DNA from 4 places in the Paenibacillus wynnii genome. Region 3 is predicted to be linked to each of the others. Evidence: riboswitches for the same ligand, from Rfam matches in the RefSeq annotation. Region 3 holds a riboswitch; each other region holds the start of a gene.

Region 1 (4,615 bases), on a different contig from region 3:
TGAGCTGGTCAGCAAAGTGGAGCAGGCAGGGGGGACGATCTACAGCAAACCCTCAGATCAAGGCTGGATGTGCGGAGCGGGTTTCGCAGATTTGGATGGTCATCGTTGGAATGTGTTGTATATGGATCTTAGCAAGATGCCTACGCAATAAACAACTCGAAGGGTTACCTTTTACAAAGGGAGGCGGTAATTTCACTGCTTTCCTTTTTGCTTTGATTATTTAACCGAAATTGTGGAATTGGATTGACAAACAAAAAGAAGGAATTTATCATAAAAGTGTTAATTGTTTTAAGTAAGTGTGAAACGATTTATATATATGCAAAAGAAATGGAGGAGATACAACGAACGGGTTGATAGCGCTTACTTTTAAGAATACTGGCGGAAAAGGGGATCTATATGAGAAGTTTTGCGAGTAAAAGCTTACTACTGATATTAATTTTATCTTTGCTGGGCTGCACGGAGGAATCCGAAGGAAAGAAGTCAACACTAAATAGCAATGCCTCAGTAGCTGCAGGGCAATCTGACTTTAGGAATCCAATAGTGGAGCAGCGCGCTGATCCTTGGGTATATTTGCATTCAGACGGCTATTATTATTTCACAGGTTCTGTTCCTGAATATGACCGTATTGAACTGCGCCGAGCGAAGACCCTGAATGAGTTGGAACAAGCTGAAACAGCAGATGTATGGACCAAACAGGAGAGCGGCCCGGGAAGTAAGCATATTTGGGCACCGGAAATTCACTTTTATAAGGGGAAGTGGTATATCTATTTCGCAGCAGCCAGAGAAGATGCCCCCTTTGATCATCGAATTTATGTCTTGGAGAATGATGCTGCTAACCCGCTTGAAGGAACATGGATCGAAAAGGGTCAGTTAAAAACGAACTGGGAATCTTTTTCTCTAGATGCCACCACTTTTGAATTTAATGACATTTTGTATCTGGTTTGGGCACAAAAAGCATTTGATATTGAAGGCAACTCGAATTTATATATAGCGGAACTTGAGAACCCATGGACTCTAAAAGGCCAGCAGACTCTACTATCCAAGCCAGATCAACCGTGGGAGAGAATTGGCTTCAAAGTAAATGAAGGGGCAGCGGTAATCAAGCATAAGGACAAGGTATTTATAACCTATTCGGGCAGTGCTACAGATGATAACTATGCAATGGGGTTATTGACAGCATCTGATTCGAGTAACCTGCTTAATCCAAAATCTTGGACAAAATCAGAGGCACCTATCTTCTTCAGTAATCCTGAAACCGGCAGATACGGCCCCGGACACAATAGTTTTACTACAACGCCTGACGGTAAAAAGGATATTTTGATCTACCACGCACGTCCCTACAAAGATATCCAAGGGGATCCGCTGTTTGATGCGAACCGCCATGCCTGGGCACAATTCTTCACCTGGGATGATAACGGAATACCGAATTTAGGACGACCAGGAGTTGAGAAATAATACTAAAACATTAGATTGATAAAAGAGTACATTAATAATAGAATGAATTTACGAAGAGTCAAAACGATAAAGGCAAACTTGCCGAAAGGTGAGGACGCAAAACCGCGGGTCTAAGGCTTCTGTTAATCAGAAGCTACGATAGCCGGGTTGTCGCATAGGACGGATTTATTGTGATTAATCCAGCTTCCTAACCGGGCTGGATTTTTTGATATTCTCCAACATGCTAACGCTACAAAGTCATAAATTCATTTGAGGTGGAGATTATATGCGGCAGATTCGTTTTTGTATGTTTTCGGTGATCTTTATGCTTTCCGTTTATGGTTGTCTCTATATTTATCAGGATGATTTTTTTATGCGGATATTGAGCATTAATCTCTTTTCCATTGCTGGAGCGGGGATCTGCTGCGCTATACTGGTTAAGACTTTTTTAAGTTTTTCCGGCAAAGATAGACACTTCTGGTTGCTTCTATTATTAGGAACGGTATGCTTCATTATTGCTCAAAGTATTTGGCTCTATTACCAGATGAGATATAATCGGGCTGCCCCTTATCCCAGCTGGGCGGACTTCTTTTGGCTGCTGCAATATGGACTTTTTCTGGTTGCTCTCATCTATAAAAGAACCGCCAACCGAGAAAAGCCCGGGATACATTCTTTTTTTAATATCATTATATTTATGGCCATAGCAACAACCTTCAGCCTGCAATTTCTTCTTAATCCTATTTTGAAATCCGGGAATAACTCCGTACTTGCGCTGATTACCACGATAGCCTATCCAACATTTGATTTAGGGTTTCTCTTTGCAACGGTTAGTTTGTATTATAAATCGCATTACAACGAGCATAAAAGGGTTATCTTTTTAATCCTAACCGGCTTTGTTATACAAATTGTAGCGGATTCGCTTCACATCTATTATCTAATGATTGGTACATATGAGCAGGCCAGCTACATAGACCCTCTATGGATTGTTCCACTGCTGCTTATAGGAATTGCCGGCAACCGAGCTCAGCACTATTCCGCCCAAACTTGTACTAAACCTGAAGTGATTTCAACGGAAGACAAGGAGTTGGATTTACTACCTTACATAGGTGTCGTTGTTCTCTTATTTGTGATGTTATTTGTACGGGATGAAAGTGTGAATGCGCTTAAAATCGGATTATTTGTAGTTACGCTGTTAATTATCATGCGCCAAGTTTTTATTATTGTGGCTAATCGAAATCTGCTGAGAGAATTAAAAACTAAGAATGAAGAACTGGGAAAAAGCGAGGAAAGATATCGTCAAGTCGTTGAAATTTCGCCGAATGCTATTAGTGTGGAGGTTAATGGCGAGATTGTCTATCTGAATAAAGCTGGATTTGAAATGCTGGGTGCTACCTCTCTTGGAGAGATTATCGGCAAATCGGTGTTAGAGATTGTCCCCCAAGAATACTATGCGACCATGAAATCACGTCATAAGCAAGTGAGTACGGAGAAAAAAGCCGCCAAACCGTTTGTGTTTCCTATCCTGCGGCTCGACGGGAAAACTATATATGTAGAATCCTCTTTAACTGAAATCCATTACAATGGAGAGCTGGCATTTTTACTCGTGGCGCAAGATATTACCCAACGTAAAAAAATTGAAGAGAGAATCAAATATCTGGCCTATTATGATGAATTAACCGGGTTGCCTAACCGTGCAAAATTTCATGAACAGCTGATCAAACAAATCAAGCTCGCCGAGCGCAAGAACAATCTGTTGGCCGTTCTGTTTTTGGACTTGGACCGGTTTAAACTGATTAATGATACCATGGGACACGGCTTTGGCGATTTGTTTCTAAAAAAGGTAGCAGAAAGATTAGCCGGGAATTTAGCATTAAAAGGGATGGTCTACCGCCTGGGGGGCGATGAATTTTGTCTAATTATCACTCAGACTTCTCCGGAAAAGGTAAGCACACTTGCTCAGTTAATCATTGATGAATTATCTGTCCCGTTTATTATCAAAAAAGGGGAGTATTTCACATCACCTAGCATTGGAATCAGCTTATATCCTACGGATGGATGTCAGCCTGATGAATTAATCAGACTTGCGGATATCGCTATGTACAAATCAAAGAAACACGGGGGAAACACCTATCAATATTATTCTTCACTGTTGGATGGTGAGAATTACAATAAATTGAAATTAGATAAAGAGCTCCGTAAAGCTATAGAAAATCATGAGTTCGTCATTTATTATCAACCGAAGGTGAACCTGACAACGGGAAAAATTATAGGGTGGGAAGCATTGCTTCGTTGGTTGCATCCGGAGAGAGGACTGGTTCCGCCACTGGAGTTCATACCCATCGCCGAGGAGACTGGATTAATTATACCGATTGGACACTGGGTATTACAGGAAGCCTGTCAGCAAATGAAAAAATGGCAAGAGGCTGGGATGTCAGAACTAAGTATCGCTGTGAATATATCGCCTCGGCAGTTCAGAGATAAGAATCTAATTCAGAATGTATCGGAAATTCTTAGGGAAACCGGACTTGCTGCACAGTATCTTGAAATTGAAGTGACCGAAACAGTTATGCAAAATATTCAGGAAACTTCTATGCTGCTTCAGGAATTAAAGATGCTGGGTGTCCAAATATCCATCGATGATTTCGGGACGGGATATTCTTCACTAAGTTACCTAAAATATCTGCCGATTGATTATCTAAAAATAGACAAGAGCTTCGTAAATGATATTACAACCTGCTCTAAGGATGAAGCTATAGTACAGACTATTGTAGACATGGGACATCATATGAAGATTAATGTAGTTGCCGAAGGGATTGAAAATGAACAGCAATTACACTCTTTAGTGAAACTTAAATGTAATGTGGGTCAAGGATATTTCTTCAGTAAACCTCTGCCAGCGAATCAAGCGGAGCAGCTTAGTAATCAAGTTTATATAAAAAGTACTTAGTGGCCTTAATCGTGAACTTGAATAACTTCCGGTCCATAGTCCAATACTTATCTCGAATATTCAATTAAAGGAGAACCATAAGAGATGAATTTTCGTGAGATATTGGACGAAGTATGGAAGTCGTTTGTTTTAATAATAGCAGGTATGTTATTGCTTAGACTCGCAGGAAGAAAATCTATCTCTCAAATGACCGTTCCAACTACAGTCATTATGGTATCTATTGGGACGGTAATC
Region 2 (4,615 bases), on a different contig from region 3:
AAAAGAGCTTCGAGTGGAACGTCCGCACGGACATATTTTAATGAGCGGCGATAATGTGAGCTTGAAGAACCCGGTAATCACAACCACTTCGTATATGTACGGTATCTTTAACTCCCAACTGGTTGTAGGAAATACAAACTTTAATAAAATGACAACCAATGCGAGAAACGCGCTGAATGTACCTAAAACCTCGGGGCAGCGGATTTATGTGGAGATTGATGGTGAGTATCGGCTGTTAACGATGCCTTCACTGTTCGAAATGGGCTTCAACTATGTACGCTGGTACTATAAAACCATGGATGATCTACTGATTATCACCAACTTCACAACCGTAGACACACCGGAGGTACGATTGAATGTACGTTCTGAACAAGGCAGATCATACCGTTTCTTGGTAACTAATCAAATCACGATGAACGTTAGTGAATACGAGCTTCCTTATAAAATAAGACTTCATAGCGAATATCTCTCTTTTCATGCGGACGGAGCATCATTAAGCGCAAATGTGTATCCAGAATTGGAGTACAGACTTCATGTTACAGGAACAAGAATGACACTCTCTGATGAACGTGAACTGGTAGGTCATATTGAACCGGGTGAAGTTTCGCTGCTTGTATTGGAGCTTGCGGCAAGCAATGATTGGACGATGGTGTTTCAAGGTCTGCTGAATGGCGGAGAACTGCCTATGGTGGAGAGAAAAGCGGAGGAAGAGATAGAGCATTATCGTCATTTTTTAAGCTCTGTAATGAAGGGCTTCCATCTGACCGCAGGGGACGGGAATCAAGCTGAACTGTTTAAGGTAAATAGCCTGGCCTGGTGGTACACCCACAATATGCTTGTCCATTACTCAGTGCCGCATGGATTGGAGCAATACGGCGGAGCTGCATGGGGGACGCGTGATGTCTGTCAGGGACCTGTCGAATATTTCATGGCCACGCAACAATATAATCAGGTACGTGCCATATTGTTGACCATCTTTTCGCATCAGTATGAAGAGGATGGAAGCTGGCCGCAGTGGTTCATGTTCGATAACTATACGAAGGTCCAACAGGAGGAAAGCCACGGAGACATTATTGTTTGGCCGTTGAAGGTGCTTGGTGATTATTTGAATGTTACCCGTGATTACAGTCTATTGAAAGAGGAAGTGCCTTATACAAGCAAACATGGTTTTGATTTTTCGATGGAGACGGCGACTATATTAGATCATGCTCTAAAGGAAATAGCGTATATCAAGGATCATTTCCTAGAGGGAACACATCTTTCTTCCTATGGAGACGGCGACTGGGATGACACCCTGCAGCCCGCAAATGCTCAACTGAAGCAGTATATGGTCAGCAGTTGGACCGTAGCGTTAACCTATCAGAGCTTTAATCAATTTTCGGAAATGATGAATGCTGTCGATCCTCTTATAGCGGCTGATTTGCGTAGTCTAGCAGATGGAATCCGCTCGGATTTTAACCGCTACATGCTCCAGACCGAAGTTATACCGGGTTTTCTGTACATGGAGAATCCTGATCAGGTGAAATTAATGGTCCATCCAAGCGATACAGAGACAGGTATCCACTATAGGCTGCTGCCTATGACACGCAGTATGATTAGTGAGCTGTTGACACCTGAACAAGCGGCGGCACATTATGACATCATACGTGATAAACTGTTCTGCCCGGACGGTGTAAGGCTGATGAATCGACCTGCTGAGTATGCAGGGGGTGTAAGCACCCACTTTAAACGAGCGGAACAAGCTGCAAATTTCGGTCGAGAGATCGGACTGCAATATGTGCATGCACATATTCGATATATTGAAGCCATGGCTAAGCTGGGTAAAGGTGAAGAAGTGTGGAGCGGACTCGCGCAGATCAATCCTATTGGCATTCAGGATGTTGTTCCCAATGCTGACCTGAGGCAAAGCAATGCATACTTTAGCAGCTCCGATGGCAAGTTCAACACACGCTACGAAGCACAAGAGAGATTTGATGAGTTGCGAAGCGGAACGGTGCCGGTAAAAGGGGGCTGGAAAATTTATTCGAGCGGTCCGGGGATCTATATGAATCAATTAATTACGAATACTCTGGGCATCCGCCAAGAGGCAGGCGACTTGATCCTCGACCCGGTGTTACCGAAAACCTTAGATGGACTGCGTTTTGACTACGAATTTGCGGGAGCTTCAGTCCAATTTGTCTATCATTTAAATAGTGATGAAGCACGAGTTCGCATTAACGGTCAGGATATGGCCTCGGAGACCACAACGAATCGCTACCGCAAAGGTGGATTACGGATTGGCCGGGAAGAGTTCGAGCGTGTACGTGTAACGACTACAAATATCATAGAAATCTATAAGTAAGATTGTTGGCAAATAGATCCATAGTCTCGAAGTAAATCTATGCATAACTTTAATCATGAACAAAAAAACGGCAGAAATGCCGTATTTTTTGTTATCTTTTATACCTCATACGGGAAAGTCTGGAGTTTTGGTTAATGTGCAGCATCATATGGGTCAGGAGTCTATCCATCCCCATAGCTCGAAAAATGGCGAATTTAAGTGGGATATAGGATTTATTCTCCAATCAATTACTAGATTTAGATGAAACTTAAAAACGTTGTTAAGATTGTGGCTTTGTGAACAAAAAAGTAACATTATGCAATTTTTCATGTAAAACTATTGTGGATTTGTTAGATATCAGTTTTTTAGATTAGGGGAATTGAAGATATAGATTAATTAAATGGTTTATTTGGTAATGATATTAAGAAGAGAAAGAGCTTATGTTTAGAGTTATATCGGTCATATAAAGATTGAAAAAACCTGTGTCATCAAGGGTCGGGAGCGTATCTAACTCTACTAACTGAGGAAAAATTTAAAACTAAAATCATTGAATTGTAAAAAAAATTAATTAAAAATAAAAATATTGACGATATAGATAAAGAGCGATAGATTTACATTAAGAATAGGTAATATCGCTCATATAATTAATTTGGGATATGACTTTTATCATGCAGGCAAACCTTGCTCGAAAGGTGTGATGCAAAAGTTTTATCCCTTTATTGTTATCTCGAAATGTCGAAAAAAGAGTTATTTTGTAGAAAATTCAATTCGGAGATGTTCTTCAGTTTCTAAAGGGGGTATGATGCTCGAAATCTTTGTAATGAAAGAAAATTAGGGAAGCGATGATGTATAATCCTTTACTTGGACACTTGGGTTATACGGAGCTGGTAGTGTAACCGGCCCTCTTAGAAGCAGTGTATCTGAGAGGAGATAATAACATGAGGATTTTGAGTGTCTTACTGGCGTGTTTGTTAGTTATGGGTATTGGGTCGCCCGTTTTTGCAGGGGGTAAGGATAAGGGTGATAGCTGGGATAAATCTTCACTTGTATTTACCACTTCTAATGGAGAATGTTCTATTGTGAAAGCAGATGTTCAAAATCATGGATCGGGTAATATGATTGGAGAAGTGACTTGGGAATTGTATTATGCTACAACCGGAAACCCGAAAGCTGGAGCCATTATTGCGACAGGTACGGTTGGTCCGCTTAATTCGGGTATAACACAAACGTTATCATACAATCCCAATAATATTGTTGGGAATTATATGTTCAAGGCTTATCAAATTACCGGGCACCCAGGAACAGGTGAGCTTTGGAGTGGCATGATAGAGATCGTAAAGTGTGTAACACCAACGCCATCACCATCACCATCACCATCACCATCGCCAACAACAGAAACTGAATCACCATCACCATCGCCATCGCCAACAACAGAAACTGAATCACCATCACCATCACCATCGCCAACAACAGAAACTGAATCGCCATCACCATCACCATCACCAACAACAGAAACTGAATCACCATCACCATCACCATCACCATCGCCAACAACAGAAACTGAATCACCATCACCATCACCATCGCCAACAACAGAAACTGAATCACCATCACCATCACCATCGCCAACAACAGAAACTGAATCACCATCACAATCACCATCGCCAACAACAGAAACTGAATCACCATCACCATCGCCATCGCCATCGCCAACAACAGAAACTGAATCACCATCACAATCACCATCGCCATCGCCGATTATCATCGTAGATGATCAGATTCCTTTAGGTCCTGGAACAGTCGAAGTCATTGTAGATCCGGTTCCACAGGGTCCTGGAACAGTCGAAGTCATTGTAGATCCGGTTCCACAGGGTCCTGGAACAGTCGAAGTCATTGTAGATCCGGTTCCACAGGGTCCTGGAACAGTCGAAGTCATTGAAGACCCGGTTCCACAGGGTCCTGGAACAGTCGAAGTCATTGAAGACCCAATTCCTCTTGGCCCTGGCACCGAAGAAGGTACGGATACTCCTGATCAAGTGAAAGTTGAAGAACAAGTAATAGATGAAGAACAGGTGGTATTGGAAGATCCAACACCTCTGGGCAGCTTACCGCAAACGGGTGAATCTAGTCCAATCAATACCTATATGATGGGATTTGCACTGATTGCAGTAGGATTTCTATTGAGCTTAAAGTGGAAGACGAATAATAGAAGAAAATAATTGTCCAGGTATTGGAGAAGTATAGAGTAAAGATCTCTGTACTTCTTTTTTTTCATGTCCTAGTTAAGGGAAATAA
Region 3 (4,615 bases):
CATTTTGATAACCGTTCAGTTTGCCGATATTCAAGGTTTCAGCAACGATGCCTTCTCCTGGAAAAGCGGCATCACCGTGCATCAGAACCGCCATGGCTTTATTGGTATCGAGGATTGGCATTCCCGGTGTGCTGCGATCTTCCTGAGCAGCACGGGTAAAGCCCTCCACAACGGGATTTACGAATTCCAAATGACTGGGGTTATTCGCCAGAGTCAGACGGGTCCGCACGGTTTCACCTTCACGGACTGCGCGATCTGCACCTAAGTGGTACTTCACATCTCCTGTCCAGCCATAGTTAATGCCCATTGACCCCTCAGAGGGGAACAGCTCTTTGTTCGGAGAATGATGGAATTCAGAGAAAATAATATCATAGGGTTTTCCCAGAATATGAGCCAGCACGTTCAACCGCCCGCGGTGGGCCATGCCCATTAGAATATGCTCCGCACCATCATGTGCGGCGGCACGTACGATTTCATCCAGCATAGGGACGAGGGCATCGTTTCCTTCGAGACTGAAGCGTTTTTGTCCCACAAATGTCTTGTGCAAAAAGGTTTCGAACTGCTCTACCTGAACGAGCCGCTTAAGCAGTTCTTTGCGTTCCGCACTATTCAGAGGGGAGGGGGAGCTTGGTGATTCCGCTTGGCTGTTCAGCCAACGGAGCTCCTGTTCAGCGTTCACATGCCCGAATTCATAAGCGATGGTTTGTGTATATATTTGAAGCATCCGGTGATAGGCATCCCATCCGGTAAGTACATCCGCCGGAGCATTCTCCCAAATCAGAGAAGCAGGTAATGCAACCAGATCGTCGCGGGTTAACTCATAGGTTTCAGGGTTAAGCCATTTAGCCATAGTGTTTGGTTTCCGCTCAAGCGGGTCAATATTAGCTCCCAGATGGCCGTGAATTCGAATGTTGGCAATCAGTTTGGATGCTCTTACGGCCTTCTTAAGCCATTCCGTATTTCCGGAAACTACTGGCTGTGGGTCTTGCTGTTCTTCTGCAGTCAATGGAGGAGGTCCAGAAATTGTAAAAAGGTCCCGGTAATTATGTTCTACAGAAGCCGGATCTTTGACGAATTGCTCATATTTCTCTTGGATATAACCGAGATTGGGTCCGTAATATTTACTCCAAAGGGATTCGTTGTGGGGCTCTTTGGCTGCCATGAATAAATCCTCCTAACGGATGAACTCCAATTTAAGCGCAAGTATAGGCGCTTTCAGAGCTGCGATGATTGCGTTTTCATTCTATAATAATCATAACCTAATTTAAATTTTATTACCTTATACTATTGTGCTACTTTCGTCTGTTGTAATCAATTCATACTTTTGTCCAATCCGTTCGCAAAACGGTATAGGTTTATACCTTATTCATATAACGAATGCTAACAATCGCTATCAAACCAAAGGACTATGAAAATGATCTTACCGTCCTACTTTTTTCTTAAAAACCCCCGTTTCAACATTTAAAAATTGGGTATTTATTAATTACATACCAGAGCACTAGTTTTCTACATACTATATTAATAGTTAATCACTCCTTATAAACGCTGTTATTGGTACAAGTATTGCCAAAATCAGCTATTTGTCTCTCTATTCTTATCAATAAAAATTACACAAATCGACACACTTTTCCTTCAATACCTTGTATAATGTTATTGCACAGAGCTGAATCATCGAAATACAGACCGACCCTTTAATATTAGAGGGTACAGTAAAGGGTAAACCTGCTGAAAGGCAGGGACACAAAGTCTCAGGTCTAAGGTAGAAATACTATGATGGCTGGACTGCCTGGGGACTTAGAATCTTAGGAGGAGATTTTTTTGGAAATGTCCAACCAGGTGGATAACGGAGGGCTACGTGAGATAGATCTGGATTTAGAATGGGTCTATTTGCTCCTAAAGGCTAAAAAAGCAGGGATTAAAGCCGAAGAGGTTCGGCAATTCTTCAATGAGAGATCTTTACAGGTCATGTAAAAGAGTCTACACGATGAGGCAGCTACATACGAAAAAGCACAGCGACCTTCGCTGTGCTTTTTGCAAATATAAGCAAAGTATAAGTTTTCAGTATACTTTGTTTATATTTCTTCTTGGTGCTTTTAAATTAATCTGCTTTTTGGTCAAGACGCCATTTCTGATAATCCAGAAACTCCTTAAACTCCTGTTTGCTAACGCCTGAAGCCATAGCATCCTGTACAAGGCCGAACCAATCGGAATCCAGAAGGGCCTCTTCAGTCTCGGAAAGCTCACCATAAAGTAGAATATGCATAGAAACCTGAAGCGCATCGGCGATCTTTTCAATGAACATGATAGAGGGATTGGATTGAATGTTTCTTTCGACATTGCTTAGGTAAGATTTGGCAACATGAGCTCTATCCGCAAGTTCGGATAGGGAGAGATCTTTCTCCAGACGTAGCTGATGGATGCGTTGACCCAAATTCTCTGGCATGTGACAACGCCCCTTAACGATATTTAATACTATTATAACAAAAATCAAATCAATGAACAAAGTCTAATACATTGGGATAATTAGGGAAGTTGGACGCCTCTTGAGCTGACATAAAGGTCATACCACTCTTTTCGGGACAATTCCAGTTGGTCTGCATCTCCGCAAGCAGCGATACGTTGAGGATTGACTGTTCCGATGACTGGCTGAATAGCTGCCGGATGAGTCATTAGCCAAGACAAAACGATGGCTTCAGGTGTAGTGCTCTTCTCTTCAGCAAGAGACTTCACCATAGCGGCGGTATTCACGACATTCTCCGGCTGATCATCCAGCGGACGACCGCTGAATATACCTTGGGCGAGCGGTCCCCATGCCTGAACTTGAATATTCTCCATACGGCAGTGCTCAAGCGTCCCCTCAGGAAAGGTGTTATCTTTCCAAGGCGCGCGGTTTACACTCACAACAGTATCCAGCCAGGCAATTTTCGCGAGGCTCATGTCCAGTTGGTTAACGATAAAAGGGTCGTCACAGGATGCCTGAAGCAGCTTAATCTGGGCGGCGCTCATATTGGAGACTCCGAAATGACGGACTTTGCCAGCGGCCTTTAGCTGACGCAGTGCAGCGCCTATTTCCTCCGGGTCCATTAATGGATCGGGGCGATGCAGCAGCAAGATATCAATATACTCCGTCCCTAACCGGGATAGGATTCCATCTACACTGTTAAGAATGTGTTCGCCCGAGAAATCAAAAACATTGGAAACATCCCCCGGCTCCATCAACTTAATTCCGCATTTGGATTGAAGAATTATTTCTTCCCGCAGCCTTGGACGCTCTTTGAAGATCTGGCCGAATACCTTCTCTGCTTTCCCACGGGTGTATATATCAGCGTGGTCGAACATATTGATGCCAATGGAGAGCGCGGCATCCACGGCCTCATGCCCCTGCTTAATGTTCTCCAGCGTAATGGGCTCGCGATCCCAGCCTCCGCCAAGACCCATACAGCCCAGTGCAATACGGCTGGCCGGAATGCCGCGTTTGTTCAAAGGTAACGTTTTCAGCAATGAAATCCCTCCGTGTATATTTATCAATAAAAGCCAAGAACACCCCTACCTCTATAGGTTGGGGATGAATCGGCGGTTTAAGAAACCGAACATATGTGCTAATATTTCCCTATAACCCTTTTGAAAGGAGATGTGTGGCATGCTGTCATCGGATCAAGATTTTGGTTCACAAAAACGGGTCCATAAAGCTTATAAGTACCGAATCTATCCGACAAAGGAACAACAGCAACTCATCCATCAGATGTTTGGTTGTTGCCGTTTCGTCTTCAATCATTTCTTGGCATTGTGGAACGATACCTATGCGACAACAGGCAAAGGCTTATCCTACAACACCTGTGCCACACAACTTCCTGCTCTCAAAGGGCAGTTTGATTGGCTTAAAACGGTGGATAGTATCGCCTTGCAATCCGCCGTTCGACACGTGGCAGATAGTTTTGATCGGTTCTTTAAAAAACAGAATCAGGCTCCACGCTTTAAAAGCCGTAAGCATCCCGTGCAAAGCTATACCACGAAACAGACTAACGGCAACATTGCAATTAAAGAAAACAAACTTAAGCTCCCGAAGCTCGGTTGGGTTCGGTTTGCCAACTCCAGAGCCTTAGAGGGACGTATCCTTTCTGCCACCGTGCGACGAAATGCGGCTGGTAAGTATTTTGCATCCATTGTCTGTGAGGTTGACATACATCCCCTGCCGCAGAACAACAAGGCGATTGGCATAGACCTTGGACTCAAGGAGTTTGCGATCTGCTCCGATGGATTACGTGTGGCTAACCCAAAGTGGTTTTGCCACTACGAGAAGAAGTTAGCCTTCTGGCAACGCCGCATGGCTCGTCGCACGACAGGCGGCTCCAATTGGTTTAAAGCCAAGCAGAAGGTTGCCCAAATCCACGAGAAGATTGCGAACGGTCGCCATGATTTTTTGCACCAACTCACCACCAGACTGATCCGTGAAAACCAAACGATCAGCCTAGAAAATCTTCATGTAGCGAATATGCTCAAAAATCATAAGCTGGCGAAATCGATTGCCGATGCGTCCTGGAGCGAGTTCGAACGCCAAATTACATACAAGGCGAGTTGGTACGGACGGACGGTTAAGATGGCTGACACCTTCGCA
Region 4 (4,615 bases), on a different contig from region 3:
TCATTCTGTCTTTTTCCAGTGCTTCTCGATTCTCATATTCATAAATAAATACAATCTTAAACCAAGGAGTAACTAAAGCTATTTGATCAATTGCTAATGTACTAATCACTGAATTAGGGCTTGGTCTACGAGATGCTCTGAATGGAAAAGTATTTTCACTCAATAAAATTAATAATTCTTCTAGCTTCATATAAGACGCAGCCCCCTCCTTGTCTCTTGTACAAGAAACACTAAGTATCATTGGTGAATTCACTTGATATTACTTTTATTTTATAAAGTTAATTACACCAAATAATTTTCCGTGGTTCTTTGTCAGCATATTGCCTATTACAATCCCTATTAATAGCATATAACCCCAAAAAGAGAATTAATATAATAAAAATAACTTATAAACTCTTTTCACCTTCATTAAGACACTCCTTAATAATATTAGTCTGAAAAAAAGAAAACCACCGGAGGATGTATCTCGCTTGTGGTAATCTTTGAAGCAACCGGATATCAAGGACAGGTATTTACATACGATTCGAAGATAAATACTAAAAGCCCCGTTAACTAGGCATTTGAATGCTACATAAGGGGGCCTTCTCTATTCCATTATGTCAACCTTAATTACTACGCACGATATTCCGGTAAACCAGTTTGTCATCAATAACCAAAGCAAGCTTTTCCCCATTGAAACCAACAAATTGCGCTACCTTTATCGCACCCAAGTTAAATGCATTTCCTAACTCAAGGTCTACACCCATTAACATTACTTTGTCGCCAGAAGTCTCCAGCCAAACAGCGTATCGCTTCGATATACTCATTTGCCTGTATTCACTTTTACCCTGTATGACTGGTAGAGTTAAATCTGTCGGCTGGGGATTAACCGCATCCAGATTGAGATAAACATTCTTCCCATATTGGTCGAAATTCCGTTGTTTCCAAAGGGCTTGGTTGCCGTTGAACACAAAGCGCTCAACATAGGAAGTGTATGGTAGGTCAAGAATTTTGCGGGTTGATCCGGATGAGATCACATATTCATAGAGATCTCCGTCCATTTCTCCTTTGTAGACAATACGCCCGTTCCTAACTATTGGATCTCTCCCCCTACCTAAATCTGTCAGGGTACCCTTTACCTGATCATATATTTGTCTCGATCTGTGTTCTGACATTGTAACTGTAGATATCCCAGTTGATATTTTCAACACCGACACTTTGGTCTCTTTTATCAGCCCACACAACAATCGGTTCACCGCGTCCATTAATGCCCACCACTGGCGTATCCGTAATTTTACCGTGTTTTGTCACTGCAAGAGTTTTGCCGGTCGACGTGTTGCCATAATAGATTTGACCGGCACCAGTTGTACCCCTAGACCGCCAAACCAGGTGAGATCCCGATATATTTACAAGACCCCCCTTGAACGTAAACTTCGTTACTTCATCTTTAAAGGTGTATGTAGTTGCCGCTGATACCTGTTGCCCTGGGAGGGCTATTCCTACCGTCAGTAATCCAACAACCAATATTCCAACCATCCATTTTCTTGATACTCTCTTCATATTTCTCCCCCTTAAAAAATGCAACAAAAAAACCAAGTCCCTTGAGTAACCCGGCTGCCAGGTCATGATAGAATCATGACGGAAGGCCCGTGGCTTTGCGTCCCCGACTTTCGTACGGGTTTGCCTTTGTTCAAGCACCTGATTACTATACTCAAACAACAAGTTATCTATTAAGCATGTTTATGCGGTAGACGCTTTTTCATCAAACCATTGATCTTCTCCGACGCAATAAGCATAACGATAATATAACCCACATTAACTATTGGGAAAATTACAAATGAAGTATTAGCCGCTACCCATCCAAGGAGAGGCGGCAGGATAGCGCCACCGGTATAGGCAACAGCCATTTGGTAGCCCATGATCTTCTGTGAATGTTTCTTTCCAAAGCGGACAGGCGTTTCATGCAGCATACAGGGGAAAATAGGTGCAGATCCTAAGCCAACTAAGATGAAGCCGAATAGGGAAAAGATCGTTTGTAACGGAAGTACCAATAGGATCGCTCCAACCAAGGCTATGAATTGTCCTGTACGTATAAGCGTACGATTGCTGAATTTGAACGTAACAAATCCGGTTATAAACCGGCCTACAGTGATTCCTCCATAATACATAGAGACCCATTGTGCCGCTGCGGAAGCAGACATTCCTTTCACATTCACCAAGAAGCTGCTGCCCCAGAGGCCCATTGTTGCTTCCATCCCCACATAAAACAGAAAAGTTATTAATGCCAGTTTTACACCCTTAATTTTCAAAGGCTTTTCATATTGCGCTGATTCTTCAGTTAAAGGATTAGATGTATCCTCTTGAACCTCTTCTTTTATATCCACCCCGCCTTGATTCTCCAAGCGCTTCCACAGAGGAAGAGTAACGAACAGCAGTACCACCAGCGCGAATTGAATGATCGCTACGACAAAATAACCGCTTCTCCATGAATTGTCCTGTGCAATAAAGTGGGACATAATGATAGGTCCAAGCATGGCCCCGACTCCCCAGAAACAATGCAGCCAACTCATGTGATGTGCTTTGTAGTGGGTAGCTACATAGTTATTCAACCCTGCGTCAATAGAACCTGCTCCCAAACCCAGAGGTAAAGCCAATACAGCAAGCCAGATTATAGAAGGTGCATAAGAAAATCCCAATAGAGCCACAGCAGTAACTGCTACACTAATAAAGGTAACCTTTCCGGTACCCAAGCGTTTTAGAATAGTCTCACTGCCTAAACTCGAGATGATCGTCCCCACTATGATAATAATAGAAAGCACCCCGGCCATTTCTACCTTTGCCCCGTATTCCACCTGCATAACAGGCCAAGCCGCTCCGAGCATAGAGTCCGGCAATCCCAAGCTAATGAACGCCAAGTAGATGATGATTAAAAAAAGCGTAGCCATATTGTTTACCACCTATATCTTTTATTTGGTTAACTGTAAGTTAGGTTCCAATGTGCTTAAGGTTTGCACGATCATCCCTTTCAGGTAATCTGCTGCAAAGTCCTCTGTGAGGATAATCTTCGGCATCGCGCTTGCCGGGAGCTGCGTGCTGCATAATTCCGTTATGGCATGAACATGCTCGGCTTGCAGAAAGCTTCCATATAACACAACGGAATCCGGATTCAGCACACTGCTGACTGAAACCGTAAGTTTGGCGATTGCTTCACACAGCAGATCGAAGGAGGCAAGCAAAGACTCCTCCCCCCATGGAATCCCCAGCGGCATATTCGCCACTTCTCCAGCAAAGCTTCGTTTTCCCTTGTACAGCTTTCCGTTAATATATAAACCAGCACCCGGGGGAAACCGTTCTGGAAAATATAAATATACAATCGCGGAGTCAGGCGCAGCCTGAGTTCTGTTGCAAAACCCGATCACTGCTGCATTCACATCATTCTCCATCACAACCGGTTTTTGATAGCGATTCCTGAAATGCTCAGTCAAAGAGATACCCAGTAAGGCTTCATAGTCCGAAACAATCATTTCCCCATCGTATTCCGCACCGGGTAAGCCAAAGCCCAAGGCCTGAATGGAGGGATAGGCTATAAGCAATGGATCTATGATCTTTTCAAAAGTTGCGAGATCGATGATCTCCACCTTCACCTCTGCCTCGTGCATACAATGGCCGGATAGATTGACCACAGTATGGCGGATCAGGATCAATCCATTTTTTTCAAAAGGGAACAAAATCAACGCCAGCGCGTAATCCACATTATATATATATTGTTGCGCAGGTCTCCCTCCGCTAGAGGAACTCAACCCACCTTCGAGCACTTCATTCTGTTGAACCAAATGCTGCAGCATTGTCCCTACTGTCACGATACTGAGTCCTGTTGTCTCTGCGATTTGCTTTTTTGTAGCTTGTTTCTTTTCCTTTAGTACTCTCCGTACCAAGTTTATATTGACCTCTTTAATAACCAGGGCATTTCCACCGATGTTCTCCACGATCTCTCACCTCGGTTTAAATAATACTTTATAAAAGCATTTTAATAAATAGTTATTTTTAAAGCACAACAGTTTAAGGTACAATGTTAAAATACATAATCATCCAAAATCCATAATCAAGAGGTGTCCTATGCATCAGTTTAACGAAGTCTTTATTGAAATATTAATTTTACTAGCCATTTCTATGGGTGTTATTGCTGTTGCCAAAAAGATAAATCAGCCCTTTTCCATCGCTCTTGTTGTGGTTGGACTTTTACTAGGTACCCTTCATGTACCCTTTCTAGAACAGGCCGAAGGGTTCATCACGCAATCGCATGTTTTTCAAGCTATTATTATCTCTTTATTTCTGCCTATTTTGCTGGGTGATGCGACATTAAAGCTGCCCTTCTCCCATCTGCGCGAGCAAAGCAAGCCCGTAGTGGCCTTAGCTTTCGGCGGCACCTTATTGTCCTATCTCATTATAGCGTTGGCTGTGTATTGGATTCTCGGCTTGCCTTTGGTCATCGCCTTTACCTTTGCTGCACTCATGAGTGCCACCGACCCTATTAGCGTAATTTCCATCTTCAAATCCTTGGGCGTTCCCAAAAACGTCGTCACGATTATAGAAGGCGAATCTCTATTCAACGATGGCATAGCTGTTGTACTGTTTC

The links. A riboswitch is a leader RNA that binds a small molecule or an ion and turns the genes downstream of it on or off. The one in region 3 is predicted to bind cyclic di-GMP.
Positions count from the first base shown of each region.
Region 1: it holds a riboswitch for cyclic di-GMP, as region 3 does, so the genes downstream of both, PWYN_RS28195 (EAL domain-containing protein) here and PWYN_RS28665 (anti-repressor SinI family protein) in region 3, are expected to answer to the same signal.
Region 2: it holds a riboswitch for cyclic di-GMP, as region 3 does, so the genes downstream of both, PWYN_RS29270 (LPXTG cell wall anchor domain-containing protein) here and PWYN_RS28665 (anti-repressor SinI family protein) in region 3, are expected to answer to the same signal.
Region 4: it holds a riboswitch for cyclic di-GMP, as region 3 does, so the genes downstream of both, PWYN_RS02345 (TolB-like translocation protein) here and PWYN_RS28665 (anti-repressor SinI family protein) in region 3, are expected to answer to the same signal.

Region 1 covers NZ_JQCR01000003.1:205,797-210,411, forward strand. The annotation lists gene PWYN_RS16150 (VOC family protein) at 1-151, shown strand, start outside; gene PWYN_RS16155 (glycoside hydrolase family 43 protein) at 397-1,455, shown strand; cyclic di-GMP riboswitch class I at 1,517-1,610, shown strand; gene PWYN_RS28195 (EAL domain-containing protein) at 1,808-4,381, shown strand; gene PWYN_RS16165 (DUF421 domain-containing protein) at 4,466-4,615, shown strand, end outside.
Region 2 covers NZ_JQCR01000003.1:200,892-205,506, forward strand. The annotation lists gene PWYN_RS16135 (GH36-type glycosyl hydrolase domain-containing protein) at 1-2,341, shown strand, start outside; cyclic di-GMP riboswitch class II at 3,147-3,231, shown strand; gene PWYN_RS29270 (LPXTG cell wall anchor domain-containing protein) at 3,259-4,539, shown strand.
Region 3 covers NZ_JQCR01000002.1:1,636,762-1,641,376, reverse strand. The annotation lists gene PWYN_RS09920 (2-oxoglutarate dehydrogenase E1 component) at 1-1,162, opposite strand, end outside; cyclic di-GMP riboswitch class I at 1,706-1,790, shown strand; gene PWYN_RS28665 (anti-repressor SinI family protein) at 1,825-1,971, shown strand; gene PWYN_RS09915 (helix-turn-helix domain-containing protein) at 2,099-2,443, opposite strand; gene PWYN_RS09910 (aldo/keto reductase) at 2,524-3,501, opposite strand; gene tnpB (IS200/IS605 family element RNA-guided endonuclease TnpB) at 3,641-4,615, shown strand, end outside.
Region 4 covers NZ_JQCR01000001.1:484,840-489,454, forward strand. The annotation lists gene PWYN_RS02335 (hypothetical protein) at 1-190, opposite strand, end outside; gene PWYN_RS02340 (hypothetical protein) at 606-1,154, opposite strand; gene PWYN_RS02345 (TolB-like translocation protein) at 1,123-1,539, opposite strand; cyclic di-GMP riboswitch class I at 1,581-1,674, opposite strand; gene PWYN_RS02350 (MFS transporter) at 1,710-2,924, opposite strand; gene PWYN_RS02355 (ROK family protein) at 2,946-3,965, opposite strand; gene PWYN_RS02360 (cation:proton antiporter) at 4,096-4,615, shown strand, end outside.